Regions from separate parts of the Gemella sp. genome, predicted to be linked through region 2. Evidence: riboswitches for the same ligand, from Rfam matches in the RefSeq annotation. Region 2 holds a riboswitch; the other holds the start of a gene.

Region 1 (16,487 bases), on a different contig from region 2:
TCTACTAAGACATTTACTCCTAAGCTATAATTTCCAGCATAAACTACACCTACTTGTTTAGCTAATTCATCGATTAATTCTAATTCTTCTGCAGTATGACCAGTTGTCGCTATTACAACCTTCGTTGCAGTACGTTTAGCATACTCCACTAGTTCAGCAGTTCCAGCGTGATGAGAAAAATCAATAATCACATCAGCCACCTTTTCTAAACTTTCATATGAAGTATAAGTCGGAAATTTTTCTTCTAGTAATTCACGACCTACACCTGCAACAATTTCTAAATCAGTACTGTCTTGAATATAGTTTTTTAGAACTTGTCCCATAGTTCCATTATAACCACTTAATAAAACTCTCATTTTTACTCTCCTTGTAATGAATTAAGTCTTGCAATCTCTTGCTCTAATCTTGTCGCTAACGTTGGTGCAACATGTGTCATCGGTAGACGGTAGTGACAAGCAGATTTTCCGATTAATTCTACACATTTTTTAACTGGCATTGGATTTGGCTCAGCGAATAACATGTGGATGAAGTTTAAATATTTAAACTGAAGAGCGAAAGCTTTATCTACTTGTCTTTCTAAAGCATATTTACACATTAAGTGTGTCGCTTTTGGATAAACGTTAGCCAAAACAGAAATTGTTCCTTTACCACCCGCTAAAATAATCGGTACGTTAATATCATCATTCCCAGAGTAAATATCGATGTTATCTCCTACTAAGTTTCTAACTGCTAAAGTATGAGCAATATCCCCTACGGCATCTTTATATGCCACAATATTTTTGTGCTGAGATAAGTGTAAAATAGTCTCAGGCGCCATAACTTGCCCAGTTCTTCCTGGTACATTATAAAGTACGATTGGTAAATCAACACTATTAGCAATTGCTTCGAAGTGCTCGATTAAACCTTGTTGGCTAGTTTTGATGTAGTAAGGAGTTACTACTAATAATGCATCCGGTCCTAGTTTTTCAATTTCTTGGCTTAATCTAATTGAGTGAGCTGTATCGTTAACCCCACTACCTGCGATAACCGGTACACGTCCTGCCACTCTATCAATCGCAAATTTAATAACCGCTACTTGTTCATCATCAGGCATTGTTGAGCTTTCCCCTGTAGTTCCAGCTACGATAATCGCATCTGTACCTTCACTAATTTGGAATTCAATTAACTCTCCAAATGTCTCGTAATCTACACTTCCATCCTCGAAAAATGGTGTTACTATTGCTACTCCGCTTCCTGTATAAATTGTCATAATCTTGTTCTCCTTGTGTCTCTTTTATTTTGTTATATTTTTAATTTTATTTTGTATTTTTTGAAATTATATATCTTGTCTAATTAAATCTTCTAAAGTCTCACCTTTTACTACTAGGCGACTAGTTCCATCTTTTACAAATACTACTGGTAATTTCGGTAATCTGTTGTAGTTACTACTCATACTATAGTTATACGCCCCTGTTGATGATACTAATAATAAATCACCTTGCTCAGCTTTAGGTAAATTTGCATCCATTACTAGCATGTCTCCAGACTCACAGCATTTACCAGCTACTGTATAAGTTGTATCTGCTTCTTCATTCATCTTGTTAACTAACATCGCCTCGTATTTTGCTTTATATAATGCATAACGAGGATTATCTGCCATACCTCCATCAACGAACACATATTCACGACCAGCAAAAGTCTTCTTAACTCCACCAACGCTATATAATGTACTACCAGCGTTACATGTTAAACTCCTACCAGGTTCAATGACTACCTTAGTTAAATCTAAGCCGAAATTATCACTTTCACGTTCAACCACTTCGATATACTCTCTTAAAAACTCAGCAAGTTCAAAAGGTCTATCTTCATCAGTATAATAAACTCCGAAACCTCCACCTAGGTTAAGAACACTTATAGTTAAACCTAATCTTTCTTGAACTTTTTTCGTAAATTCCATAACCACTTTTACAGCTTCGAAAAATGAAGTTTTTTCAAAAATTTGTGATCCGATGTGTGAGTGGAATCCTACGAAGTTAAGATTACTTTGATTATTAATATCTGCGATTAAATCATAAATTGTTTCATCATATACTGAATAACCGAATTTCGAATCATCTTTTGCAGTTTTGATGTATTCGTGAGTATGCGCATCGATACCTGTATTAATTCTTAGAAGTACATCTACAGTATTCCCACTCTCTCTTACGATTTCATTAATCATTTCATATTCATAGTCATTATCTATGACGATAGTTCCTACACCAACTTCTAATGCATATTGTAGTTCCTCACGAGTTTTATTATTTCCGTGGAAATAAGCTCGTCTCATATCATATCCAGCTTTATATGCTGTGTGAATTTCACCAAGTGAAACCACATCTACACCTAAACCTTCTCTACTCGCAATTCTTAATACCTCTAAACAGCTAAAAGCTTTCGATGCGTAAAGAACTTCTGTATTGAACTTTGAACTTCTAAAATTATTAATAAAAGTTCTACATTGGTTCACTAACATATTTTCATCATAAACATAAAGCGGTGTACCGTATTGAGCTTTTAATTCACTTACTCCAACACCCGAAATATTCAGTTCACCATTTTCTATCGTCATACCATCAAATAATCTCATTATCTTCTCCTTCAAATAAGTTATAAAAAATAGACTACAAGAACAAAAGGTCCTTGTAGTCTAGCTTATAATTCTATCCTATTCCTCTTGCCCTTATTATAAAAAGCTCACCATGAAGAAAATGGGCATTTTCTAATGACAGTGTTATGCCTATTCGACATAACCCCAGTGAATTTAATCACTTCGGCGATGCTACCTTTTAAATTAGTCATCGCGGCCTCTTTTTATAATACTTATCTATTTGCATTGTATAAATAATATCACGGTTTAAACTTATTGTCAATAGTTTTCAGAAAATTTTTATAATACCCTATTTTTGAACCATGTATATGCACAATTAATAATAGTTGTAATTAACTTTTAAAACAACTATAATATACACATATTAAAAAAACAGCAAACTTCACTGCTTCTTGCTAAAATAACAAAAGGAAGATAAAATATGATTGACTTCACAAAAAACGACGACTTAAATAAAATTATTAGTGACAATGACATAGCGATTATTCAATACGGAACAACCACATGTATGCCATGTCACTCAATAAAAAACAGAATTACTACGTGGCAAGAAGATCACAAAGATATTCTAGCATACTATATTTCACTAGAAGAAAATATGGAAATCGCTGCTCAACGAGGTATTCTCTCAGCACCAACTGTAGAAGTATATATCGAAGGAAGACTATCTATTCAAAAAAGTGGCTACTTCAGCCTAGATGAAATCCTAGAAAAAGTAAGTAATGTGAGTGAACAGATGAAATAAAAAAAGAAAGATAAAAAATCACCGAGCTCCTACGGAATGCGGGACTGCTTATCTGTTATCATTGTACTATGAGTCAAATAAAATAGTAACACAAAAAAGAGATGTCGACCCTCCTCCAAAAAATAACAACGGGGGAGGAGGATAGACATCTCTTATTACTTTCATTATATTATAAAAATCTATAATGTACAATATTATAAGATATAGTAAAATTATTACTGTTAATTCCCAAAGTAAATTCCAGTTCAAATAAAAAATAAAAAACTAGAATTTAACCTGAAACTAGTTTTTAAATGGAAGGGAGTGACTCAAAAATCGGGATTTCGGAGAAACAAGACTTTGTCGAGTCGCTTTCCGCAGTGATTTATTAGATATCTAAAAAGCTTTTATAAAACGAATTTAAGTATCAATAAGCCTCTGCATCTATGAACTCTAATATGAACTTTATTAAATTTTAAAATTTTGGCTTCCGTCTCATATTTATTATAGAGCATATTTATTTCAAAAAGGAATTACGAGTTTAAAACCCATAATTCCTTTTATTTCTCTCAAATCCAAGATTCCTTATATTCTTATATACTTATAAATCTTTAAAATTAAACTGATTTAATTTTTCAATTTCAGCTTGATTTTTCTGATTGTAAATATTAACAAATTCATGATAATGCTCGAAAAGACTATCGGCATATATACGTTTAGCACTGATGCCCCTACTTCTTGACCTTCTATTAATTTATAATATATCCCTATGAATAATACTCCTAATGCAAGTGCATTTATTAATAGTGGTGAAAGCCATAATCTCTTGAATGCTATATTTAAAATATGTGTGATAAACCACGATCCTAATATATACCATTTACTATAGGTATACCAATATGCCAATAAAACTATTATACTCATTATCTCAACTCACTTAAAAATCTTGTCGCAATTTCTTGCGGTCTAGTTATTGCTCCACCTACTACTATGCAATGCGCTCCCGCTTCAAACGCTTGTTTTGCTTGTTGTGGAGTATGGATTTTCCCTTCTGCAATAACTGGAACTTTTACATTTTCTACGATTTCTTTTACTAAACCTGGATTGAATTGTTTTGAATCTGCTGTGTACGGCGTATAACCATTCATAGTAGTTCCTACAAAATCAACTCCTGCTTTTTCAGCTTCAATCGCTTCTTCTAAATTAGAAATATCTGCCATCAATAATACATTTGGATATTTTTCTTTAATTTCTCTTACGAATTCGCTTGGAGTTTTACCGTCTCCACGTTCTCTATTCGTACAATCCAATGCTATTATATCAGATCCAGCTTTAACTAATTTATCAACTTCATCCATTGTTGCAGTTATATATGAAGCATATCCTTCATATGATTTTTTTATTATACCAATTACTGGTAAATTCGTTTGTTCTTTAATCTGTTTAATATCTAAAACACCTTGAGCTCTAATAGCCCTTACTCCTGCATTCTTAACGGCTTGGGCCATTAGACACATTACTCCACCTTCTTCTTTATATAAGGCTTCTCCTGGTAATGCTTGACAAGAAACTATCATTTCTCCTTTTAGATATTCTATTAATTGTTGTTTATCCATAAGATTATCCTTTCACCGCTCCTAAAGTAACACCTTGAGTAAAGTAATTTTGGAAACAAATGAACACGATTATCATCGGTAATGATGCTAATGATGCCCCTGCCATTAGTAATCCATAGTCATTAGAGAACTCCTGCCCTTGTGCCAACGCTGCTAACCCTAAAGGTAATGTAGACATGTCTGGTGTATTAGAGAAGATTAATTGTGAGAAATAATCGTTCCAACTTGCGATAAATGTAAAGATCGCTAATGCACCGATACCAGGTTTAATGATTGGTAACGCGATATTCATAAATGTTCTTACTTCACCACAACCATCAATTCTTGCTGATTCAAGTAATTCTGTTGGAATTGCTTGCGAGAACTGTCTCATTAAGAATACTCCAAACGGCCAACCTACTGCTGGTAGAATTAACGCATAGTATGTATTCATTAAGTTAAATTCAGTAATTAAGTTTAATAAAGGTATTAAAATTACTTGTTTTGGTAATGCCATTGCTGCCACAAACACCATAAATATTATCTTAACACCTGGGAAATTTTTCTTAGCTAATGCATACCCTGCTAATGCTGATGTTGCACAAACTAAAAATGTTGTCATTACCGAAATAAATACTGAGTTAAAGAACCATCTTAAAGTGTTCGATGTGAATAACTTCTCGTAGTTTTCCAATGTTGGAGTCGATGGCCACCACTCTGGTGGAATTGTTATCGCTACATCTTGTAATTTAAATGATCCTGATGCAATCCAATAAAATGGAAAAATAAAGAATATAGTTAACCCAAGTAATATTATCATTGATACTATTTTAAAAATACTTATATTTTTCATTCTAAATCCTCCTAATCATTATCTGTAGATAGGAACTTGAATTGTAAGATCGAAATTATTCCGATAATTACAGCAAGGATAATACCCATCGCACTAGCTACACCATGATTTCCGTTTTTAATTGCTGCTTCATAAACTAGATACATAATTGTACTTGTTCCGTAGTTCGGTCCCCCTGCAGTTAATAACTGGATTAGAGCAAAAATTTGGAACGAGTTGATTGTTGTCACAACTACAATATATAATGTTGTTGGTTTAATCAGCGGCCAAGTAATTTTTGTGAATACTTGCCATTTGGTTGCTCCATCTATCTCTGAAGCTTCTAATAATTCTTTTGGCACGTTACCTAAAGCAGCAACATAAAGAATTATCGGTTGACCTAATGAAGTAGTAATCAAAATCGTAATAATAGCATATAATGCTGTACTTGGATTTCCTAACCAGTCAACATTTTCACTAATTAAGTGCATTGACTTAAATACATAATTCAAAATTCCATATTCTGGATGATAAATCCAAGCCCAAACTACAGTAACAGACACTACAGAAGAAATCGCTGGAATGTAGAATACACCACGGAAGAATGATCTTACTACTGCACTCTTATTGTAAATCGTTACTGCAACAAATATAGATACTAATACTACTATAGGTACTGCAACCACTGTCACAATAATCGTATTAATAAGTGATTTCATGAATGGTTCGTGAATTGTTGCTCCACTTCCACTGAACATTAAATCAGAATAGTGTTTAAGCCCGACGAATACTGGATTCTTTTTAGCAAAACTATATAATGATAACTGCAGTCCACGTAACATTGGGACTAAAACAAATGTTATGAAAAATAAACTAACTGGCAAAATAAATAGATATGCACTAAAGTCTATTTTTCTTCTTTTCTTAGTAGTTTTCATAGAACCTCCTAAAAAGTTTATTTTTTATCTAAAAAAGGGAGTGACTCAAAAATCATGATTTCGGAGAAACAAGATTTTGTCGAGTCACCCCCGCACAGTTTATTAGATAACTAAAAAACTTTTATAAAGCGAATTTAGCTATCAATAAACCACTGCGTCTATGAGTTCTCATATGAACTTTGTTAAATTTCAGGACTTTTGGGTCAGCCCCTTCATACGTCAAATTACAATGCTTCTTTTATTGTTTTATTTGCATCTTCAACAAATTTATCTAATCCTTCTTTAGGTGTAGTTTTTCCATTTAATACACCTTGAACCATGTTGAACCATAGCGGTCTCATTTTTGCAAATCCTGGAATTGTGTTATAGTATGGAGCGTATTGTCCAGTTAATCCTTCAGCAAATTTAAGTTCTTCTGAATCATATAATCCTGTTTCACCTTTTTTAGCTGAGAAGTTACCAGATGCTAATAGAGTACGTTTACCCCAATCTTTATCATTAACCATAAAGTCAACGAATTTTTTAGCTGCTGCTGCTTTATCTGCATCACCATTATCAAAGATGGCTGGTCCTGCAACTAGATAATCGTATTTAGCTTTTCCTCCATTGTTAGGGAATGGTAAGAATTTGTAGTTAAATCCAGATGCGTGTGAAGCTGCGATACCAGGAGAGAATAAGATTGTAGTTGCTGCACGTCCTGATTTGAATGCTTCAAGAGCATCTTTAGCTTCTAAAGCTACACCTTGTCCTAATAAACCATCATCGTAAGCTTTTTTAACCCACTCTAATCCTTTAACACCATTTGCATCATTAATAGTGTATTTGCTGATTGCATCATCTGTAATCCAAGAATTGTATAAGTTTGCTACAAATGCTCTTGGTCCTTGGTCTCCTGCTTGTGATTTAGTGTAGAATAAAGCTGGAGTAATACTTGAGTCTTTTTGTTTAACTGCTTTTAAGAATTTTTCATATTCTTCAACAGTCCAGCTTCTATCTTGTTTATTAAGCGGTAGAAGGTCTGTTACACCTAATTTATCAGTTAAGTCTTTGTTAACTCCCATTAAGAATGGTGCTACCCCTTGTGGATACATATAAAGTTTATCTTTGTAACTAGACGCCTTAACTGCTGCATCAGTTAATTTTGATTTATCAACATCATCTAATGGAACCAATAAATCTTTAGCTGCCCAAGCAATTACACGTCCTGGTGCATCATAAATTACATCTGGAGCTGTTTTCGATTGAATAGCTGTTTCAATTTTAGCTGGTCCATCTGTAAATTCTATTTTTTGGTAGTTAACTTTGATATTTGGATTCTTTGCTTCAAACGCTTTGATTAACGCTGCATCAAAATCCTCAGTTTTTTTGAATTCTTTATCTTTTGTAAATTGTGGGAAATCCCAATAAGTAATTTCTACTTTTTTATTCGGGTCTGCTTGTTTTTGTTCTTTTTTACCACCCACACATCCTGTAAGCACAAGTGCTGTAGTTGCTGCTACAGCAAGCAGTTTATTTAATTTTCTCATAATATGAGCCTCCTTATTTTGTTATGTTTTTTAAAAATTTGACGTCTTATTTAAATTATTCCAAGATACTAAGTTCTGTATCTACATCGAAGAAATGAGCTCTATTCATATCTAAAGCAAATGTTAACTCATCTCCCATTTTAATATTTTGTCTTGAGTGTACAATAGCTTTGATATTTTCACCGTTTAAATCTGTGTGTACTATATACTCAGAACCTAATAACTCTGCAACAATTACTTTCGAAGTGATTTTAGCATGTGAATATGTCTCTAGTACAAGTGGATCATTAGATATATTCTCCGGTCTAATTCCTAGAACTACTTCTTTACCTTCATATCCTAGTTCTTTCAATTTATCATAGTAACCTACCGGAATTTCTATTTCTCCTCCATCTTTAGTTACAAAATTACCTTCGGCAACTCTACCTCTCATGAAGTTCATTGTAGGCGCTCCGATAAATCCTGCTACGAATAGATTTTCTGGATGATCATAAATCTCTTTAGGACTTCCAACTTGTTGAACAACACCTTTTTTCATTACTACAATTCTATCAGCCATTGTCATTGCCTCAGTTTGGTCATGCGTTACATAAATCGTAGTAGCTCCTAATGTATTATGAATTTTAATAATTTCCGCCCTCATGTTACTTCTTAACTTAGCGTCTAAATTAGATAACGGTTCATCCATAAGGAATACCTTAGGACTCCTTACGATAGCTCTTCCTAGCGCAACCCTCTGACGTTGTCCTCCAGAAAGTGCTTTTGGTTTTCGATCTAAAAGCTCTTCTAATCCAAGAATTTTCGCAGCTTCCTCTACTTTTGCTTTAATCTCTTCTTTAGGAACTTTTCTTAATTTTAGAGCAAATGCCATGTTATCAAAAACTGTCATATGTGGGTATAAAGCATAACTTTGGAATACCATAGCGATATCTCTATCTTTAGGTTCAACATCGTTAACTAATTTATCCCCAATATAAAACTCACCCTCTGTTATATCCTCTAAACCTGCAATCATCCTAAGAGTAGTAGATTTCCCGCATCCAGATGGTCCAACAAACACAACGAATTCCTTGTCGGCTACTTCTAAATTAAAATCTGTTACCGCACAAAAGCCATTATCATATTTTTTATAAATATTTTTTAATGATAAACTTGCCATATTAGCCTCCTATAAACTTAATATTTATCTTTTCATCAAAATAGTATCATATATGAAACCGTTTGTAAAGATATATATTTTATAATTTAATGTTGCAACTGTATCTGAATACCATTATTTTTATATTTAATTTAAACAATAACCAAACGTTTATGTATAATTTTCAGTCTATATATCAACAAAAAAAACATTTTATATATAAAATCGAACATTATTTTCTGTATAAATATATTTTATTTAATCCTTCATTCTCATAATAAATTCAACACATTAACTCTTTTATAATTTTTATTACCTATTTAAAGTATTTACATTTACCTATTTTCATACTAAAATTACCTTTTACTTTAATAATATGTAGTGTAATCGTTTTACATATTTAGAATTGAATATTGATTCTATGTTTAAATAACTCCGGCCCATTAATTCTAATGTTTAAAAACATTAATATTTTAATCAATTTTCTCTAGTATAAGTATAATTTTTCAAGACAAAAAAGAGGCAAGAGCCTTTGACTCTTACCTCTTTTATAAATATTCTAATTAGCGTTTGATGTTGTAGAATGCAAGTTCACCTGGATATACAGCTGTTGCATCTAATTCATCTTCAATACGTAATAATTGGTTGTATTTAGCAATACGGTCTGTACGGCTAAGAGAACCTGTTTTGATTTGTCCAGCGTTAGTAGCAACTGCGATGTCTGAGATTGTTGAATCTTCAGTTTCTCCAGAACGGTGAGAAATAACAGCTGTGTAACGAGCACGTTTAGCCATTTCAATAGCGTTTAGAGTTTCAGTTAAAGTACCGATTTGGTTAACTTTAATTAGGATTGAGTTACCTACACCTTGAGCGATACCTTGTGATAATTTCTTAGTATTTGTTACGAATAAATCGTCCCCTACTAATTGTACACGGTCACCGATACGGTCTGTAAGTAATTTCCATCCTTCCCAGTCGTTTTCATCCATACCATCTTCGATAGTGATGATTGGGTATTTGTTTACTAATTCTTCTAAGTAATCAACTTGTTGTTCTGAAGTACGAACTGCTCCACCTTCACCTTCGAATTTAGCGTAGTTGTACACTCCATTTTCGTAGAATTCAGATGATGCACAGTCGAATCCTAAGAATACATCTTTACCTGGCTCTAATCCAGCAGCTTTGATTGCAGCTAAGATAGTTTCAACTGCATCTTCAGTTCCTTCGAATGTTGGAGCGAATCCACCTTCGTCACCTACTGCAGTAGATAAACCACGGTTGTGTAATAATTTAGCTAAGTTGTGGAATACTTCAGCTCCCCAACGTAAAGCTTCTTTAAATGTAGGTGCTCCTACTGGTAGGATCATGAACTCTTGGAATGCGATTGGAGCATCTGAGTGAGATCCACCGTTTACGATGTTCATCATTGGAGTTGGTAATTCTTTAGAGTTTGTTCCTCCTAAGTATCTGTATAGAGGTACTCCTAAAGAATCAGCTGCAGCATGTGCTACTGCTAAAGATACACCTAAAATAGCGTTAGCTCCTAGACGTCCTTTGTTTTCAGTTCCATCTAATTCAATCATAGCGTAGTCAATTCCAACTTGATCAAATACGTCGAATTTACCTTCTAATAATGGTGCAATTTCTTCATTAACGTTAGTTACAGCTTTAGTTACACCTTTACCTAAGTAACGACCTTTGTCTCCATCACGTAATTCAACTGCTTCATATTGTCCAGTTGATGCTCCTGATGGTACTAGTGCGCGTCCAAACGCTCCTGATTCAGTTGTTACTTCAACTTCTACAGTTGGGTTACCACGTGAATCTAAAACTTCTCTTGCATATACTTCTGCGATAATATCAAATGTTTTTGCTAACATTAATTTTCTCCTTGTTGTTTAATTTATATTTCTATTATACTACAATTTTAAAAAAATTGCTAAATCTAATCTAATTTTCCGCCTTCTAAAAGAGCTAAGAATGATTCTGGTTGTAAAGCAGCTCCACCTACTAATGCTCCATCTACGTCTGGGCATGATAAGTATTCTTTTACGTTTTCAGGTTTAACTGAACCACCGTATTGAATACGAACTTTTTCAGCAACTTCTTTACCATATAGTCCTTCAACTACATCACGAACAGCTTTACACATTTTTTGTGCATCTTCTTTAGTAGCTGATTTCCCTGTTCCGATAGCCCAAATTGGTTCATAAGCGATAACTGATGATGCTACTTGTTCAGCTGTTAAATCAGCTAAAGCTCCTTTCACTTGAGCCCCTACGAACTCAGCAGCTTTTCCTGCTTCGTATGTTTCAAGTGTTTCACCACAGCAGATGATTGGTAATAATCCATTCGCAAAAATAGCTTTTGCTTTTTTGTTAATATCTTCATCTGTTTCGTGGAAATATTCACGGCGCTCTGAGTGACCGATTACTACATAATTAACTCCCATTTCAGCTAATACTTTTGGTGAAGTTTCACCAGTATAAGCTCCTGAATTTTCAAAGTAACAGTTTTGAGCTGCAACTTTTAATCCTGTTCCTTCAGCAGCGCTAAGTAATGCACTTAAGTCCACAGCTGGAGCTGCAATACCTGCTTCAACTTTATCTGCTGATGGTAATTTCCCAGCGATTGCTTCAACGAATGCTTTTGTTTCTTCTGGGTTTTTGTTCATTTTCCAGTTTCCTGCGATAAATGGTAATCTTGACATAATGTTACTCTCCTTGAGTTTTAAAATTATTTATTTGATAATGAATCAATTCCTGGTAATACTTTTCCTTCTAGGTATTCTAGAGAAGCTCCCCCACCTGTAGAGATGTGTGAGAATTTTTCTGCATATCCTAAAGAAATAGCTGCTGTCGCACTATCTCCACCACCGATAATAGTAGTAGCACCTTCTAAGTGAGCGATAGCTTCACATACACCAATTGTACCTTTTGCAAAGTTTGGCATTTCGAACACACCCATTGGCCCGTTCCAAATTACAGTTTTTGCTCCCTCAAGAGTATTTTTGAATAATTCAACAGTTTTAGGACCGATATCTAATCCTTCTTCATCAGGTTGAATATCACCTTCAGCAACACGGCTAGGTGCATCATTTGAGAACTCTTTAGCTACAACTGTATCAATTGGTAATACTAATTTATCACCAGCTTTTGCCATAAGTTCACGAGCGTATTCAACTTTATCATCTTCACAAAGTGAAATTCCGATTTCTTTACCTTGTGCTTTCATGAAAGTATAAGCCATACCTCCACCGATGATTACTTTATCAGCTTTATCTAATAAGTTTTCAATTACTGCAATTTTATCAGAAACTTTTGCTCCACCTAAGATTGCAACAAGTGGTCTTTCTGGGTTATCAACTGCTCCACCAATAAATTTAATTTCTTTATCTACTAGGAATCCAGAAGCAGAGTTTCCTTCACCAATGTTAGATGCAATACCTACGTTTGAAGCATGAGCACGGTGAGCTGTACCGAATGCATCGTTTACATATACATCACCTAAAGAAGCCCAATATTTAGCAAGTTCTGGATCATTTTTAGATTCTTTTTTACCATCTACATCTTCGAAACGAGTGTTTTCGAACATTAAGATTTCACCTTCATTTAATCCTTTAACCGCTGCTTCTAATTCAGCTCCGCGAGTTTCAGCTACGAATTTCACTTCTTTACCTAATAATTCTGATAATCTTTTAGCAACTGGTGCTAAACTTTTTGAAGCTTTATCAGCTTCTTCTTTAACACGTCCTAAGTGAGAGAACGCCACTACTTTAGCTCCTTGATTTAAAGCATACTCAATAGTTGGTAATGCTGCAGTAATACGATTATCGTTTGTAATTACACCATCTTTTAAAGGCACGTTGAAGTCAACACGCATTAAGACAGTTTTTCCTTGTAAGTTACCTAAGTCTTTAATAGATTTCTTCATGGAAAGCTCCTTTTAAATATTTTTGGAATATATGAGACAAGATATAAGTCAAAATCAACTTATATCTTATCTACTCTTATTTATTACCTAATTAGATTATTTGATTAATCCTGCAAAGTATTTTAATGTTCTTACTAATTGAGCAGTGTAAGACATTTCGTTGTCGTACCAAGATACAACTTTAACTAATTGTTTGTCACCAACTGTGATAACTTTTGTTTGAGTTGCATCGAATAATGATCCGTAAGAAATTCCTACGATATCAGAAGATACGATTGGGTCTACGTTGTAACCGAATGATTCGTTAGCAGCAGCTTCCATAGCAGCGTTAACTTCTTCAGCTGTAACAGTTTTTTCTACAACTGCTACTAATTCAGTTAATGATCCTGTTGGTACAGGTACACGTTGAGCAGCTCCATCTAATTTACCGCTTAATTCTGGAATTACTAATCCGATTGCTTTAGCAGCACCAGTTGTGTTAGGTACGATATTAGCAGCTGCAGCACGAGCACGACGTAAGTCTCCTTTAGGGTGTGGAGCGTCTAGTGTATTTTGGTCCCCAGTGTATCCGTGGATAGTTGTCATTAATCCTTCTACAACTGTGAATTTGTCGTTTAACACTTTAGCCATTGGAGCTAAACAGTTAGTAGTACATGAAGCACCAGAGATAACTGTTTCAGATCCATCTAAGATTTCGTGGTTTACGTTGTAAACTACAGTTTTAACGTCGTTTCCACCTGGAGCAGAAATTACAACTTTTTTAGCTCCTGCTTTAACGTGAGCTTCTGCTTTTTCTTTAGAAGTGAAGAAACCAGTACATTCTAATACTACATCTACTCCTAATTCTCCCCATGGTAATTCAGCTGGATTTGGATTAGCGAAAGCTTTGATTTCTTTACCGTTTACTACGATGCTTCCTTCTGCTGCTGATACTTCTCCGTCAAAACGACCTTGAGTTGTATCATATTTTAATAAGTGAACTAGTTGAGCAACTGGTGTTAAATCGTTAATTGCTACTACTTCAATCCCTTCTACGCTTTGGATTTTTCTTAATGCAAGACGTCCAATACGTCCAAATCCGTTAATTGCTACTTTTACTGTCATTTTTTAGTTCCTCCTAAAAATTTTTATTAACTTTTTTTATAATTTTTTTGCAAATAGCCTCGTCAATAATTAGTGTGGCATTAGCAGGTCTAGTATTTAAATAACTAAATACCGCATCAGCTTTTGCAGCACCACCAACTATCGTAAAGACATTATCAATGCCATTAACATCTTTAAAACTCATACCTATAGTAGAGGTTTTAAATATCTCGCTGCCGTTCTCATCAAAATAACTTCCGAATGATTCACTCACAGCATTCTTTTCTTCTAGTACTTCTAAAACTTCTTTAGACGATTTTCGTCTTTCTGCCATTTCAAAAGCATTTCCTATACTATGGATAATTATGGATGTTTTTTCTATAATATCAAGCGCATTTTTTACAACAGGCTCTTTCACAAGCTCTTCTAATGCCTTTTCCCCTATGTTATCCGGTGCATGTAACAATTGATATGCATGTCCTGAATTTTTAGCCATTTTAGAAGCTATATCATTCGCTTGATACTCCGTATCCACCACAGATAGACCACCTCTTATCGGTGTTATAGTAACATTTTTCCCATAACCAAATGTTGCATTAGCTTTGCCGGCTATGTAGTACATTGTACTTCCACCACTGACTCCAATTACGCAATCTTTAGTTATTTTAGCATTAACTTTATCCAAAAGTAGGCTTGTCATTTCTTCTCTAGTTGCTTCATTATTAATAAAGTCACCTGCCACTATATGAACTTGCTTTATAGAAAAATGATTCTTTATAAAACTTCTCTCTTTAGCAAAGACATCGTTTATAACCGCTTCTTTTATTTCTAAAAGAAGTATTTCTCCTTTTTCAGTAACGCTCATCCCTGTAGCATTTTTAGTAATCAATCCTAACTTGGATAAAACTTCACATTCCGTACGTAATTGCCTTTCTGTCATATTAATAAAATTCAACAATGTTTTTCGACCAACAGGTTGATTAACCTTTATTGTAACCAACAGTTCGTATCTATTGTTAAATTTCATAAACATTTCTGGAACGAGTCTACTTTGCATATGTAACAAATGTAAAATATCCATTTTAAGTTTCCTCTATAATATTGAAAATTTATTTATGGACATCTTTTGTCCGGTTAGGTCATTTACCGACCAACGTATTTTAAAAAAATAAACTTTCTGATTAAAATTATAGCAAAGACTTAACAAAAAATCAAGTCCTTTCAGAAAGATTTTAATCAAAAAATTCATTTTTATTTTAAAATTGTCAATAATTCTATTTGTATTATGAAATAGAACACAAAAATCATTTCATATTCTTTATAATCAATTGGTAGTTCAGAGATGTATTGACTAGGATAATTTACTTCAATATCTTTTTTAAACTCAGCAACATTAATATTATCAAAATTATATCTAGAAAGTAAATTCTCTAATTCACTATCGCTATAATAGAAGATTTTCTTAACCTTCGAAGAAAATAGACTGTCTGCAAATGTAATATTTTCTATTACAGATAAAACTGATTGTAAATCAAGTGCAGCTCTTTCCGAATTCTCCAAAATAATACTGTATAATTTTTTCAAAAGAAGTCTTGGAATTTTATATTTCAGTTCTAAAACCTCAAAATCTATATCCTCTATTTTTTTCTTACTATTTTTCTTTTTCTCTGTTTTTTCCTTTATAGGTTGTTCAGCATCTTTTTCGACAAAAATTACTAAATTATCCTCGATGTCTAAGATTTCATTTTTATCAAACTCAGTTTCTTCACCTAAATTTTTTAACGTTTTCTCTTGATCTAGTTTTTGATAAGGTCGTTTAAATTTATTTTCATCTAATAGATAAAAACCTCGGTACGACTTGTGATATTTAAATTTCAATTTTGCACCTCTATCCTAATTTTAATCTTTTAATATACTACCATAATTACAAAAAATATTCAACCTTCTTTGCACATTGATAACATTTCAAATAATTATTAAAACAATTCTCGTAACCTTTCAAATGGAATACCCGCCTCTAATAAAATCATTAATTTAATTCTAGCTTTTTGACCACTTAATCCTGTTGTAAAGATAACCCCATCTTGTT
Region 2 (16,487 bases):
TTTCCGTCATCGGGTGGAACACACAATGAGTATTATGATTTTGGAATGATTCATGCTTGTGAAAGTTTTATAAATGAAGGAAAAGTACAATTTTTCACATTATCTAGTATCGATAGTGAATCGTGGTTATGTGACTGGAAAAATGGTCATGACAGAGCGTTAGCTCATACACAGTATGAAAAGTATGTTATTGAAGAAGCTATTCCATTTATTAAACATAAAACAGGTTGGTTTGGACAAATGATGGCTACTGGTTGCAGTATGGGAGGATATCACTCGTTTAATATTTTCCTACAACATCCGGACGTATTTGGAAAAGTAATTTCACTTAGTGGAGTTTATGATGCTAGATTTTTCGTAGGTGAATATGGAAATGATGAGTTAATATATAGAAATTCACCTAGTGATAATATTTGGAATCAAAATGATGGGTGGTTTATTGACCACTATAGAAACGCTGATATTATTGTATGCACAGGGCTAGGTCCATGGGAACAAGATGGATTACCATCATTTTACAGTTTGAAAAGAGCATTTGAAGAAAAGAATATTTCAGCATGGTTTGATGTTTGGGGCGAAGATGTTGCTCATGACTGGCCTTGGTGGAGAATTCAAATGCCATACTTTTTAGATAAGTTAAATTTATAATAAAGTTAAGAGGAGACAAAGATTTATGAATTACATAGTTATATCACCATATTACCCACACAATTTTCAAAAATTTTCTATTGAGTTAAAAAATCAAGGTATTAATGTACTTGGAATCGGTGAAGAGCCATACGAACAGTTAGATCAAAGACTTAAAGAAGCATTAACTGAGTATTTTAGAGTAAATAGTCTTGATGATGTTGATGAAGTAAAACGTGCTGTTGCATTCTTATATCACAAACATGGGCACATTGATAGAATAGAATCACAAAATGAGCACTGGATGGAATTAGATGCAGCTTTACGTACACAATTTAATGTGTTCGGTTTAAAAGAGCACGATCTTAAAAAGACAAAACATAAATCAGAGATGAAAAAATACTTCGAAAAAGCAGGAGTTCCTGTAGTACCAGGTTTCTTAGTGAAAAAAGAAGGCGATATCGAAAAAGGTGTGAAGAAATTAAAATTACCGTTAATAGCTAAGCCAGATAATGGAGTAGGAGCATCAGCAACTTATAAACTTAAAGATAAGAAAGATGTAGAAAACTTCAAAAAAGAATGGGATGGTACAACACGTTATTTCTTAGAACCTTTCGTTGATAATTCTGATATTGTAACTTTTGATGGATTAGTAGATGCTAAAGGGAATATTGTATTTTATACAAGTATTGTATACTATCACACTCCATTAGATTTATTGAATAATAATACGCTAGATTGGGTTTATTATATCGATAAGGATTTAGATCCAAAATTAGTAGAATATGGTAAAAATGCAGTAAAAGCATTTGGTATGAAAGAAAGATTCTTCCATATTGAATTTTTCAAAACTAAAGATGATTATATAGCAATCGAGTATAATAACCGTCCAGCGGGAGCTTTTGCAGTAGACGTATATAACTTTGCACATTCAACAGATTATTTTAGAGTTTATGCTGAAGTTGCTAATGGAACATTCAATGGATTAAATATTGATGAAAAATATGGATTAGCTTCAACACGTCGTGATTATAAAGATTATGTATATTCAGATGAAGATATTAGAAATAAATATCAAGATAAATTAAAAGCTGTTTTAAGAATGCCTGAAGCTTTTGCTGAATTACAAGGTAATACAATGTATGTTCTTGTTGCTGATACTCTTGAAGAAATGAAAGAGATGGAAAGATTCGTAGGAAAGTTAAAATAAATTTATAGTAAAGTAGGACTGTCCCAAAAGTCCTAAATTTTAACAAAGTGTATATGAGAACTCATAGACGCAGTGGTTTATTGATATCTAAATTTGCTTTATAAAAGCTTTTTAGATGTCTAATAAACTTTGCGGGAGTGACTTGAAAATTGCGATTTTTGAGCACTCCCGTATTTCTTTTATTTTTCCCCAGAGAATAGTGTGTGGTAATCTGTTTAAGTTAGTTTGATAACGTGTACATTTCTTGAATTACTAAAAGAAGTGTGTTAAGATTTAAATGAAAATTATAAAAGGAGAATGGCATGAAAATATCTAAGGAACATTTAGAATTATTAGCAGAAAACTTTCAGAGTATAGATGAAACAACTAAGGAAATAATTAATTTAGAGGCTATATTAACGCTTCCTAAGGGGACAGAACATTTTTTAAGTGATATTCATGGAGAATATGAAGCATTTGATCATATTTTAAGAAATGGTTCGGGTATTATTAAAGAAAAACTTAAAGAAGTGTTTGGTAATAGACTTCCTAGAAAAGATTTAAATCTTTTAGCTACTATTATTTATTATCCAGAAGAAAAACTAAGTCTTATAAGAAAAGAATATGATATATGTGATTATAAAGAGTTTCAAAAGATTACCCTTCTTCGTCTATTAGAGGTAACGCAAGTAGCAGCAAGAAAGTACACGAGATCAAAAGTTAGAAAAATTTTACCAAAAGATTTTAAGTATATTATTGATGAGTTACTTTATAAAATGCAAAGTAGTGATAAGAGTGATTATTATGATAAAATTCTTGAGAATATCATTGAATTAGGTGCGGGTGATAAGTTTATCATTGAATTATCATTAAGTATTCATAAGTTAACAATCGATCACTTGCATATAGTTGGGGATATTTATGATAGAGGTCCTTTTCCGGATAAAATAATGGATAGACTATTAGATTATCATTCTGTAGATATTCAATGGGGAAATCATGATATGTTATGGATAGGTGCTTATCTTGGAGATAGAATATCATTAGCAAATGTAATCAGAATATGTGCAAGATATGATAACTTAGATATTATAGAAGATAGATATGGAATTCCTATTAGAAATTTATTAAACTTTAGTGAAAAGTATTATAAAGATGATGACTGTAAAGAATTTCTACCAAAGCTTTCTAAAGATGATGAGTTAAAATATAGTGAGCATGAAATTATGCAGATAGCTAGAATGCATAAGGCTATGGCAATAATTCAATTCAAATTAGAAAAACAGATTATTGATAAACATCCTGAGTTTGATTTGGAATCAAGAGCATTATTAGATAAAATTGACTTTGAAAAAGAAACTGTAAAAATTTATGGTAAAGAATATCCATTAACGTCATGTAATTTCCCAACAGTTGATAAAGAAAATCCATATTTATTAACGGATGAAGAAGAAAAGATTATTAATAGATTAAAAGAATCATTTATAGCAAGTGAAAAATTAAAAAAACATGTTGAATTATTTATTAATAAAGGTGGCATGTATTGCTGCTATAATGGGAATCTACTTCTTCATGGTTGTATGCCAGTCGATGAGGATGGAAACTTCCAGGAATTTTCTTATGGAGGAAAGAAATATGCAGGTAAGAAGCTACTAGACTTTTTCGATAAAAAAATTCGTAGCATATTTTATTGTGGTTGTAGAGAAGATAATGGGTTGTTCTTTTACTTATGGCAAGGAAGATATTCTCCATTATTTGGTAAATGTGATATGACAACGTTCGAAAGATATTTTATAGAGGATAAATCTACTCATGAAGAAGTAAAAAATGCGTATTATAAACTTAGAGATGATGAAGAGTTTTGCATTAAGTTATTAAATGAGTTTGGTTTAACTAGTGAAGGTCACATTATAAATGGGCATACTCCTGTTAAGGAAACAAAGGGAGAAAATCCAATAAAAGCTAATGGTAGAACGATTGTTATTGATGGTGGAATGTCTAGAGCTTATCATAAAACAACAGGTCATGGTGGTTATACTTTGACTTATAATTCTTATGGTTTACAAATAATGAGTCATGATATATTCCAAAGTAAAGAAGAGTCAATCAAAAACGAGACAGATATTATTTCAACTAAGAGAGTTGTAGATAAATTATGTCGAAAAAAAGTAGCTGACACAGATAGCGGTGCAAGAATAAAAAAACAAATTGAATTACTAAAAATTTTATTAGAAGAATATCGCCAAGGGGCAATTTGTGAAAGATATTAGTTAATATAAATTGATATTCTGACTTTCTATGTATTTAAGGGGGAGAGATATGATGAAGATTCTATTAAGTATACTAGAAATTTTAATGCTAATAGGAATAATAACAAACTATAAACTATTGAAAAAAAGAAAAGAAGAAAAAGAGAAGACTGATTAATTATTGCTTATCTAATTGATAAAAGAAAATATTTCTTGTCAGTATTATAAAATCAAGTGGACTGAGTAAAAAGTCCTAAATTTTAACATGGTTTATATAAAAACTCATAGACGCAGAGGTTTATTGATATCTAAATTCGTTTTATAAAAGCTTTTTAGATATCTAATAAACTTTGTAGGGGTGACTCGACAAAATTGATTTCTACGAAATCACGATTTTTGAGTCACTCCCAATAATTCAAGTGAATTTTTAGAAAAATTAAAATTTTTATTGACAACTATAAAAAAGTATATTATACTAATAAACAGTTAATTGAATATGTACCTCACAAAGTAAGTGAGGTAGAGGTTGCGATTTTTATCAGTAAGGTAATTGAAAGTGTAGGACTTGATGATATTACTTGAAAGGAAACGTCGCCGAAACAATATTAATCCTATGTTAATATTGTTGGGGCTATACTGAACTAAGTATAGAACTGTCATAGTCGTGAGGCTATGTTGCGCTACTAATATCTTGTTTTGGAGAGATAATGTGAAGTATAACTCCGTGCAAATATGGTAGAAGGTTATGCTTTTTTATTTTTATCAAGGAGGTTTTTATTATGACAAACAACAGCAATAACAATAATGCAACAGAAGTAAAAAGAAATTTACGATCACGTCATATTAGTATGATTGCTATCGGAGGATGTATTGGTAGTGGATTATTCATGACAAGTGGTCAAGCAATTCAAAGTGCGGGACCTGGGGGAGCTATTGTAGCGTATCTATGTATCGGGCTTATGGTATATTTCTTAATGACATCATTAGGGGAAATGGCAACATATCTTCCTACATCAGGGTCATTTAGTACATATGCTACACGTTATGTGGATCCTTCATTAGGATTTGCTTTAGGATGGAACTATTGGTTTAACTGGGTAATTACAGTAGCAGCTGACGTAGAATTATCTGCATTAGCTATTAGTTACTGGGAGCCTATGCGAGTACTTCCTCACTGGGCTTGGAGCTTATTATTCCTAGTTATTATTATCGCTTTAAACTCACTAAGTGTTAAAGTTTATGGTGAAAGTGAATATTGGTTTGCACTTATTAAAGTAGTGGTAGTTATTATCTTCTTAGTAGTAGGATGCCTAACTATCTTTGGTATTTTAGGTGGTGAATACATTGGATTCAAAAACTTAACAATCGGTGATGCACCATTTATCGGTGAAGATTCTTCATTATCAGGACAAATCCTTGCAACTCTTGGAGTATTCTTAATCGCTGGATATTCATTCCAAGGTACTGAGTTAATCGGTATTACAGCTGGAGAAAGTGAAAACCCAGAGAAAAGTATTCCAAAAGCTGTAAAACAAGTATTCTGGAGAATTTTAATTTTCTACGTGCTAGCTATCTTAGTAATCGGATTATTAATTCCTTATACTTCACCAGATTTATTAGGAGCTGCAAGTGCTGAAGAAATTGCTAAATCACCATTTACAATTGTCTTCAAAAATGCAGGATTTGCTTTAGCAGCAAGTGTAATGAACGCAGTAATCTTAACATCAATCCTATCAGCTGGTAACTCTGGTATGTATGCATCAACAAGAATGCTTTATGCTATGAGTAAAGAAAAATTAGCTTATCCAATATTTGGACGTGTAACAAAATACGGAACACCAGTTATCTCATTAATCGCAACTGCTGTAGTAGTATTCTTAATCTTCTTAATCCAACTTACAAATGCTAATGCTTATACTTATATCGTAGCAGCGAGTGGATTAACAGGATTTATCGCATGGTTAGGTATTGCATTAAGTCACTATAGATTCAGAAGAGCATTTATTGCTCAAGGTAGAGATTTAAATGACCTTAAATATAGAGCAAAATGGTTCCCAGTAGGTCCAATTATCGCTTTAGTATTATGTATCATCGTTATTATCGGTCAAGACACAGAGCTTATTACTAAAGGAGTGGTTAACTGGAGTGGAATGTTAACAACATACATGGGAGTTCCAATCTTCTTATTCTTCTATCTATATCACAAAATTAGATATAAAACAAAAATGATACCTTTAGATAAAGTTGACTTATCTCAAGATGTAGATGTAAAATAATAAAAAATTTAATCCTAGTTCGAATTCGAACTAGGATTTTTTGGGAGTGACTCAAAAATCGTGATTTAGGAGAAACAAGATTTTGTTGAGTCATCCCCGCACAGTTTATTAGATATCTAAAAAGCTTTAATAAAGCGAATTTAGATATCAATAAACCACTGCGTCTATGAGTTATCATATGAACTTTGTTACATTTTAGGACTTTTGGATAAGCACTTTTTTGATGAACCTATAAATAAAGATGTAGAAGTAGTTTGAATTTTAAATTTATAGGTAGTGAAGATTTGATATAAATACTTAAAATTTGAAATATTATAGTTGAATTACAGGAAATTTTCTCGATTTTATGGTAAAATGAAGGGTAGATTAAATTTAGAAAGAGGAGGAATTTCTGTGAATCTTGAATACCCATATAGTTATCAAAATGTAGAAGATATGGCGAGTAAATATTTATCAGAGGAGCAAATTAAAATTGTAAGAAACGCTTATGAATTTGCAAAAGTTGCTCACGAAGGACAATTTAGAAAATCAGGGGAACCATATATATTACACCCAGTTCAAGTTGCAGGAATTTTAACTGAGCTTAAATTAGATTATGCAACGATTTGTGCTGGTTTCCTGCATGATGTTGTGGAAGATACTAAGTATACGTTTGATGATATTAAAGAAACATTCGGTGAAGATATAGCGGTAATAGTAGATGGAGTTACAAAACTAGATAAAGTAAAATTCCGTTCTAAAAAACAATCACAAGCAGAAAATCATAGAAAACTTTTTGTATCGATAGCGAAAGATTTACGAGTTATTTTTGTAAAACTTGCTGATAGACTTCATAATATGAGAACTATGAAGTATATGCGTGAGGAAAAACAACGTGAAATTTCTAGTGAAACACTTGAAATTTATGCACCGTTAGCTCATAGATTGGGGATAAGTTCAGTAAAATGGGAACTAGAAGACACCTCTCTTAGATATTTACATCCATCACAATATTTTTCAATAGTAGGGATGATGAAACAGAAGAGAAGTGCAAGGGAAGAGAGTATAAAAGATGCATGCTCTAGTATAACATCAATTTTAGCTGATAATAATATAAAAGCACAGGTTACTGGAAGACCAAAACATATTTATAGTATTTATAAAAAAATGGTTAAACAAAATAAAACTTTTGACCAAATATATGATCTCCTTGCGGTGCGTGTTTTAGTAGACAGTGTAGCTGACTGTTATGCAACGCTAGGACTTGTAAATAATCTTTGGGTTCCAATTCCAGGAAGAATTAAAGACTACATCGCAATGCCAAAACCGAATATGTATCAATCGCTTCATACTACGGTAATTGCACCTGATGGACAAACTTTAGAAGTTCAAATTAGGACTTATGAAATGCATGAAATTGCCGAGAAAGGGATTGCTGCACACTGGGCATATAAAGAAGGTAAGAAGGTTAATAAGAATAATAACTTTTATGAAAAATTAAATTGGTTCCAAAAAATTGCAGAAAATGATGAAACTGAAGCAACTGCCGAAAGCTTTATGGAATCATTGAAAGTAGACTTATTAAGTGATAAAATCTATGTGTTTACGCCAAATAGTGATATTATAGAATTACCAAAAGGTTCATGTATTGTTGACTTTGCATATGCAATTCACTCAGAAGTTGGTAATAAGATGGTAGGAGCTACTGTAAATGATAAAATAGAACCATTCGATTATGTGTTATCAACTGGTGAAATTTGTGATATTCGTACTAGTAAAAACTCTACAGGACCAAAACGTTCATGGCTAGAAATAGCTACATCATCACAAACTAAATCGAAAATTAAAGCATTCTTTAAAAAAGCAGCGCGTGAAGAAAATCTAGTTAAAGGTGAAATCTTGTTAAAAGATGAGATTAAAGCTAATAACTTTGATATTGATGAAGTTCTTACAGAAGAAAATATTGCAATTGCTTTAAATAAATATAAATTTGCTAATCTTGAAGAAATGTATGTTGCCATAGGATATGGAGGAATTACAGCGAATAAAGTTTTTGCAAGATTAACAGAAAAAATTAGAAAAGAAAAGATGACTCAAGCAAAAATTGAGAAACTTTTCAATGCAGAAGAAACTAAAAAAATAGTAACTGAAACAGGGGTTTATGTAAAAGGAGTAGATAATATCCTTGTAAGATTATCTAAATGTTGTCAGCCGATTCCAGGAGATGATATTGTAGGTTTTATAACAAAAGGTCGTGGTGTTACAGTTCATAGAAATAATTGTCCTAACTTAAGTGAAGAAGATAATGCAAGATTATTGGATGTTGAATGGGTTGAAAGTCTAAATGCTCGTCGCTACAGCGTTACACTACAAATTCATGCTTTTGATAGAGAACTGTTATTGCAAAACGTTCTATTAACATTGAGTGAAAGTAGAGTTGAGATTAAAAAACTTAATTCTGAATCTAAAGCTGATAAGACATGCGTTATTACGATAGGAATATATGTGAAAAATGTTAATGAATGTGATTATATGATTAAAAAATTACGACAAATTCAAGACGTATACAGCGTAGAAAGAATAGTAAAATAGGTGAATGTATGAAAATCATATTACAAAAGGTAAAAAAAGCTAGTGTTAGTGTTGATAATAAAATTGTGGGAAGTATAGATAAAGGATACTGTCTTTTAGTAGGAGTGCATAAAGAATCTACAGAGGAAGATGCGAAATACTTAGCTAAAAAAGTTGCGCAAGCTCGTTTATTTGAAGATGAAAATGACAAAATAAACCTGAGTCTTAAAGATGTTGATGGGAGTATTTTATCAGTTTCGCAGTTCACCTTATATGCTGACACGAAAAAAGGCAATAGACCTAGTTTTACGAATGCTGCTGGAGCAGAAAAAGCTAATGAATTATATGAAAAATTTAATAAATTTTTAAGAGAAGAAGGAGTAACGGTAGAAACTGGAATTTTTCAGACTATGATGGAAGTGAACATAGTTAATGATGGTCCTGTTACTATTGTTTACGAAAAACTATCAACAGGAAATTAATATGAGAATAAAAAGAAGAAACAAGAATGGAGTATTATTTTTAATATCTGTACTTTTATTAGTGTTAGTTGTAGGTGGAGTAGTTACGTATATTGGAGAAAAGATGAGCTTATCCGCTGAATCTGAAAACAATATTACTATTTCGAAAGAGATTGAACTTAGAACTGGGCCTGACGATACTTATCCTACATTAAAAAAGGTAACAGCTGGTGATAATGTAGAAATGTTAAGTAAATCAGATACTTGGTATGAAGTAAAAACGAAGGATAGTTTTGTTGGCTGGATACCGGGATGGAGTATTTTGGGAAGTGGTCAGAAAAGTCCAGAAGATCAAAATAAGGAAAAGTTAGCTTCATATTCAGTATTATTGAATCCAATTATAAAACAAGATGATAGTTCTGATTATAAAGGAGTATCTTCTAAATCTTATAATTTGAAAACAGCTAAACAGCTAAAAGAGATATTAGAAAAAGATGGAGTAAAAGCAATACTTACAAGGGAAAGTGATGAAACTTATCCTACAAAAGAAGAAATCGCAAAACTTGCCGCTGAAAACTCAGTGGAAATGTTAGTAGATATTGATACCAATAATGATAGTAATAAAGATGTTTTTGGTGTGAAGGTTTATTACTTAACGCAAGAATCAGCTATAGTTGCTAGAAGTATCGAAAAGAATCTTTCAGAACATTATATTTCAAGAGTATCATCATCAGAAAAACAGTCAACTTTTGCGCAACTAAGCGATAAACTTCCACAAGTTAAGCTGATTTCTGGTAATATCGGAAATAAAATTGATGCTGACTTACTAAATGATGAGATTGCCAATAAACAATTCATAGAATCTTTAAAAGATGGTGTTGAAGGGTATTTATACTATTTAATCAATATCGATAATTATAATGCAAAACGAAAAGAACAGTTACTTAATTTACCACAAAAAGGACTTTCTGTGCCTATGTATTATATGAAACAAGATGCATATAAAAATATAGCGTATGGTCTTGATGGTAAGAAAACGATTGAAGATAATGGTGATGCTATTGTTTCGCTAGCGATGATTGCAAAATATATCGGTAAAGATGAAGCAACTGTGGAAGAACTTGCTTCTTGGGCAGGTAATAAATACTACATCAGAAATCAAGGGACTCAACCTACGATTATTACAGCTTTCGCTGAAAAATATAATCTAAAAGTTGAACGTGTTGAAACTGATAAATTAGTAGAAAACTTGGAAGATGCACTGAAAGACAATAAACCTATACTTGTTAGACTAAAATCAGGTGTATTTGGTGATAGAGTAACATATAAAGTTATTCGAGGTTACGAAGATGATAAATTCTATATAAATGATCCGAATGACGATGATGTTAAACTTACAAGTTATAATGGTTTCACAGAAAATGATATTAAAAATAACCTAGCTCAAGCATGGGTATTTAGCAAATAGAAAAAAAGATTAATCTAGAAAAATTCTAGGTTAATCTTTTTTATTGAAATAATTAAATTATCTATTGACTTAAAGATTAAAATAAAATATAATAGTTAACGTGGTTAACTAATTAGTTAACGTTGTGAACTAAGTGATTAAAATAGAAGGAGGGTACAAATGAGTAAAAGTGAAATTTCATATCATAAAGCAATGGATATGATGGAAGAATTTAGGTTGATAATGAAAAGATTTCATAAGAAAAGTGATGCACCGTATAGAAAACCTGAATTTCAAGCAATGTTATTTTTGTCTTGTAAAGAAAAAATTACGATGCAGGAATTAGGGGAAGAACTACATGTGACAAAACCTAGAGTCACAGCACTTGTAAGTGAATTGTTAGAAAAAGATTTTGTTGTTCAAAGTACGGATGAAAAAGATAAAAGGAAAAAATATCTTAGTTTATCTGAAAAAGGAGTCGAATGTATAGAATCACATAGAAAAGCTTATGAAGAATGGTTCCAATCTATCTGGAATAAATTTGATGTAAGGGAAAAAGAAGCGTTTGATATATTATTATCTCGAGTAAATGAGATTTTTAGAGAAGAATTATCTGATAAGGAGGAAAATAATGAAACTAATTAAATATTTAAAAGGTTTCTTGGTGCCGATGATATTTTTAGTTGCGATATTAGGCGTTCGTGTTGTAGCAGAGCTAGCGCTTCCGACATATACAAGTAATATTGTCGATAAAGGTATTCAACAAAGCGGTATCCAAGATGCTGTACCAGAAAAAATAAGTGAAAAATCATTTAAAGAGTTACAATTATTTATGACTGATGATGAGATTAAAAAAGTTACGGCTAAATACACTAAAGATGGTGATGTTTATAAACTTGATAGTATAAGTGAACAAGAACGTAGCGAACTAAATGATATATTTAAAAACGCTATGACTGTTGTATCTGGTGTAAAATCTGAAAACTTAGATTTAGATAAGGTTGCAGAAGGTGTCAAACTAGGACTAGTCAAGAAAGATAGTTTAATAGAACAAAAAAATAAATCAATTAGTGACTTAGGAAGTTCAGCTGATATGATAACAAAACAAGCTGGTATTCGTTATGTTAAAGAAGAGTATAGAAATAATGTAGGAATTGATACTAATGAGATTAGAAAAAATTACCTAAAAGAAGTTGGAATAATGATGATAATCGTAACATTTATTTCAGGTATTGGAAGTATTATTTCGAACTTTATAGCGAGTAGAATATCTTCGAAAATAGCTTATAACTTACGAGAAAAACTTTATAACAAGGTATTATCATTTTCTAAACAAGATATCGATAAATTTTCAACTGCTTCATTAATTACAAGAAGTACAAATGATATTCAACAAATCCAAAATGCTTTAAATATGATGTTATTTATCGCAATATATGCGCCGATGATGGCAGTTTACGGAGTTTATAAAGTTACACAAACCGATACTGGAATGACTTGGATAATTGCATTAGGTGTAGGTGTCTTAGGTTTAACATTAGGAATAATTTCATTTTTAGTAATGCCGAAATTTAAAATTATGCAAAAGCTAATTGATAGAGTAAACTTGGTAACTCGTGAAGCATTAACTGGTATTTCTGTAATTCGTGTTTTTGGTCGTGAAAAATATGAAGAAGAAAGATTCGATAAAGAAAATACAGTTTTAAAAAATGAGCAACTTTTCATCAATAGAACTTTATCAGCGCTTATGCCAATGATTATGCTAATTATGAATGGTATTGCATTATTAATAATCTGGGTTGGTGGAAAAAATATAGATGCTGGTAGTATTCAAGTTGGGGATATGATGGCGTTTATAACATATACAATGCAAATAGTAATGTCATTCTTATTCTTTACATTCTTAATGATGCAATTACCTCGTGCGGAAGTCGCAGCTGGTCGTATTAATGAAGTACTGGAAACAGAGGTTACAGTTGTGGATAGTGAGAATATTGATGATAGTAAACTTCAAGATGTAAAAGGCACACTTAAATTTGATAATGTTAGCTTTACATTTGATGGAGCTGATAGTCCAGTGCTTAGTAACATTAGTTTTGAAGCGGAAGCTGGAAAAACTACTGCAATTATAGGAAGTACTGGTAGTGGTAAATCTACATTACTTCATTTGATTCCTAGATATTTCGATGCTAGTGAAGGTGAAATCTCAATTGACGGAGTCAATATTCGAGATATAAGCTTAAATAAATTAAGAGACATTTTAGGATTTGTTCCTCAAAAAGGAGTTTTATTCAGTGGTAATATTAAATCAAATATTAAATTTGCTGATGAAAATATTACTGATGAACAAATGAGAAAAGCCGCTGAAATTGCTCAAGCATTAGAGTTTATTAATGAAAAAGAAGATAAATTTAATAGTGAGATTTCACAAGGTGGATCGAATGTTTCAGGAGGACAAAAACAACGTCTTTCAATTGCTCGTGCCTTAGCAAAAAATCCTAAGATACTTCTTTTTGACGATAGTTTCTCAGCATTAGATTACAAAACAGACGTGAAATTAAGAAAAACTCTAAGAGAAGAAATGTCTGGAGTGACTACTATTATAGTTGCTCAGCGTATAGCAACAATTTTAAATGCAGATAAAATTATCGTAATGAATGAAGGTAAGATAGTGGGCGTTGGAAAACACCAAGAGCTGCTTGAAACTTGTCCAACATATTTAGAAATTGCAGAAAGTCAACTTAGCGAAGAAGAATTACAAAAAGGAGGTAAACATCATGGCTAAAGATCAAAAAATAGAAAAAGCTAATAATTTTTCTGGAACGTTAAAAAGAATCATCAAATTGATGTTTACACAGTATAAAGTTTCAAGTATTTTGATAGTATTCTTTGCATTAGCAAGTACAGTATTTGGTATTGTAGGACCTAAGATTATGGGACATGCAACTACAGAATTATTCGAAGGATTAGTTGCTAAAATTAGTAATGAAGGTAGTATAAATTTTGAAAAAATAGCAGGAATTTTACTTACTGTATTAGGTTTATACATACTGTCATCATTGTTTATGTTTATTCAAGGATGGCTGATGAGTAATGTTTCTCAAAAAATGACATACGATATTCGTAAAGATATAAGTAAAAAAATAAATACTTTACCTGTTGGCTATTTTGAACAACGTACAGTAGGTGAGACTTTATCACGAGTAACTAATGACGTAGATACGCTAGGACAATCACTAAACCAAAGTTTTACTCAGATAATTTCCAATACTGCAATGGTACTTGGGGTGTTGGTAATGATGTTTACGATAAGTCCTATAATGACTCTAATTGCGTTAGCTTTAATTCCTGTTTCAGGAATACTATTAGGAGCTATAACAAAATGGAGTCAAAAATATTTCAAAAGTCAACAAGACATGCTTTCTGATGTAAATGGACAGGTTGAAGAGAGTTTCTCAGGCCAAAATATTATTGCAGCATTTAACTATAAAGAAAAAAGTGTTAAAGAATTCAATGATAAAAATAACCAATTATATACATCATCATGGAAAGCAAACTTCTTCTCAGGACTAATGTTCCCAGTGATTAACTTTGTAGGAAACCTTGGTTATGTAGGTATTGTATTCTCAGGTGGATTACTAGTTTCTAAAGGAACTATTGGTGTAGGGGATATTCAAGCTTTTATCCAATATATTAGAAACTTTACCCAACCAATAGGTCAAATAGCTCAGTCTATGTCAGAAATTCAAAAAATGGCAGCTGCAGGTGAAAGAGTATTTGAGTTCTTAGATGCTAAAAATGAAGAAAATGCAGAAGTTCTTGAAACAGTTACTAATAAAGAGGGTAATGTAGTATTCGATAAAGTAAAATTTGGATATGTAGAAGATCAAATAATTATTAAAAACTTTACTAGTGATGTTAAAAAAGGAGAGATGGTTGCTATCGTTGGTCCTACGGGTGCAGGTAAAACAACGATGATTAAACTTCTTATGAGATTCTATGATATTAATGGAGGAAGTATCTATATTGATGGAAAAGATATCTCTAAACTTGACAGACCCGAATTGCGTTCTTACTTCACAATGGTACTACAAGACACTTGGTTATTTAAAGGAACGATAATGGAGAATCTTCGTTATGGTCGATTAGATGCTACAGATGAAGAAGTAATAGAAGCGGCTAAAGCAGCTCATATTCACCACTTTATTAAAACTTTACCGGGTGGCTACAATATGGAATTAAATGAAGATGCTTCAAATATTTCACAAGGTCAAAAGCAACTTTTAACTATAGCTCGTGCAATTCTTGCTGATAAACCTATATTAATTCTTGACGAGGCAACTTCGAGTGTAGATACACGTACAGAAGTATTAATCCAAAAAGCTATGAATAAACTTATGGAAGGTCGTACTACATTTGTTATTGCTCACCGTCTGTCAACAATTAGAAATGCAGATAAAATATTAGTATTAAAAGATGGAGATATTATTGAACAAGGTAACCATGATGAATTATTAGAACAAAAAGGTTTCTATTCAGAATTATATCAAAGTCAATTTGCGGAATAAAACTTAAATTAGTTAGGAGTGACTCGATAAATCGTGATTTCGGAGAAACAAGATTTTATCGAGTCACTTCTTTTTAATATTATTTCTTTGACAATGAAAAGTCAATGAAGTATAATTATCTCATATTCGAGATAATTACGGTGTGAATATGTGTAAATAAGATAGGAGAATCCTTATGAATAATGAGTTTAAAGCAGTTATTGGAATTATGAGAGCAAGTAATTTATTAGTAGGTGATTTAAAGAAAACTTTAAAGAATTATCCAATAAATGCGACTGAATTTTCTGTTATGGAATTTTTATATAGTAAAGGTGAGAAGAGTATTCAAGAAATACGTGATAGAATATTACTTGCTAGTGGAAGTGCTACATACGTAGTCGATAACCTTGAAAAAAAAGGATATGTTAATAGAAAGGTTAGTCAAAAGGATAAAAGAGTAACTTACATTAAGTTAACTAAAATAGGAGAAAATTTAATGGATGATATTTTCCCTATTCATAAAATAAATACAAAAAAGATTTTCGATGATTTAACTGAAGAAGAATTAGATGCATTGAAAAAAATACTAAAGAAAATTAATTAAAAATTATTTTCTTTTATTATAAAATAATATCTTGAAATTGAGATAATTTAGGAGGATAAAAATGATAGAGTTAGGAATTAGTACATTTGGTGAAACAACTGAAATAGAAGGAACTGGTATAACACCAACGCATGATGAGCGTATTAGAGATATGATAGAAGAGATGAAACTTGCAGATGAAGTTGGTTTAGATCTTTACGCAATTGGTGAGCATCATAGAGAAGATTTTGCTGTTTCAGCACCTGAGATATTGTTAGCAGCAGGAGCAGCTGTTACGAAGAATATAAGATTAAGTTCTGCGGTAACAGTACTTTCATCATCGGACCCTGTAAGAGTTTATCAACAGTATGCAACTATCGATGCTATTTCTAATGGTAGAGCAGAAGTCATGGTAGGTCGAGGTTCTTTTACAGAATCATTCCCATTATTCGGTTATGACTTAGCAGACTATGAGGAATTGTTTGATGAAAAATTAGCAATGTTGGAGAAAATAAAAGCTAATGAAAAGTTAACATGGGAAGGAAAACATACACAGAA

What was found. A riboswitch is a leader RNA that binds a small molecule or an ion and turns the genes downstream of it on or off. The one in region 2 is predicted to bind lysine.
Region 1: it holds a riboswitch for lysine, as region 2 does, so the genes downstream of both, lysA (diaminopimelate decarboxylase) here and ACO6OL_RS03880 (amino acid permease) in region 2, are expected to answer to the same signal.

Annotation. Positions count from the first base shown of each region.
Region 1 covers NZ_DBHIUF010000003.1:30,640-47,126, reverse strand. Annotated here, with positions in the region: gene dapB (4-hydroxy-tetrahydrodipicolinate reductase) at 1-356, opposite strand, end outside; gene dapA (4-hydroxy-tetrahydrodipicolinate synthase) at 359-1,249, opposite strand; gene lysA (diaminopimelate decarboxylase) at 1,316-2,608, opposite strand; lysine riboswitch at 2,704-2,839, opposite strand; gene ACO6OL_RS02025 (thioredoxin family protein) at 3,051-3,374, shown strand; gene ACO6OL_RS02020 (hypothetical protein) at 3,981-4,277, opposite strand; gene ACO6OL_RS02015 (N-acetylmannosamine-6-phosphate 2-epimerase) at 4,277-4,969, opposite strand; gene ACO6OL_RS02010 (carbohydrate ABC transporter permease) at 4,974-5,801, opposite strand; gene ACO6OL_RS02005 (carbohydrate ABC transporter permease) at 5,813-6,718, opposite strand; gene ACO6OL_RS02000 (ABC transporter substrate-binding protein) at 6,943-8,244, opposite strand; gene ACO6OL_RS01995 (ABC transporter ATP-binding protein) at 8,300-9,403, opposite strand; gene eno (phosphopyruvate hydratase) at 9,946-11,262, opposite strand; gene tpiA (triose-phosphate isomerase) at 11,328-12,092, opposite strand; gene ACO6OL_RS01980 (phosphoglycerate kinase) at 12,119-13,315, opposite strand; gene gap (type I glyceraldehyde-3-phosphate dehydrogenase) at 13,412-14,419, opposite strand; gene ACO6OL_RS01970 (sugar-binding transcriptional regulator) at 14,433-15,455, opposite strand; gene ACO6OL_RS01965 (exonuclease SbcC) at 15,650-16,276, opposite strand; gene ACO6OL_RS01960 (asparaginase) at 16,375-16,487, opposite strand, start outside.
Region 2 covers NZ_DBHIUF010000006.1:44,505-60,991, reverse strand. Annotated here, with positions in the region: gene ACO6OL_RS03895 (esterase family protein) at 1-648, shown strand, start outside; gene ACO6OL_RS03890 (ATP-grasp domain-containing protein) at 674-1,837, shown strand; gene ACO6OL_RS03885 (fructose-bisphosphatase class III) at 2,140-4,086, shown strand; lysine riboswitch at 4,578-4,756, shown strand; gene ACO6OL_RS03880 (amino acid permease) at 4,845-6,341, shown strand; gene ACO6OL_RS03875 (RelA/SpoT family protein) at 6,735-8,912, shown strand; gene dtd (D-aminoacyl-tRNA deacylase) at 8,921-9,373, shown strand; gene ACO6OL_RS03865 (N-acetylmuramoyl-L-alanine amidase) at 9,375-10,820, shown strand; gene ACO6OL_RS03860 (MarR family winged helix-turn-helix transcriptional regulator) at 10,980-11,444, shown strand; gene ACO6OL_RS03855 (ABC transporter ATP-binding protein) at 11,431-13,584, shown strand; gene ACO6OL_RS03850 (ABC transporter ATP-binding protein) at 13,577-15,367, shown strand; gene ACO6OL_RS03845 (MarR family winged helix-turn-helix transcriptional regulator) at 15,543-15,950, shown strand; gene ACO6OL_RS03840 (LLM class flavin-dependent oxidoreductase) at 16,012-16,487, shown strand, end outside.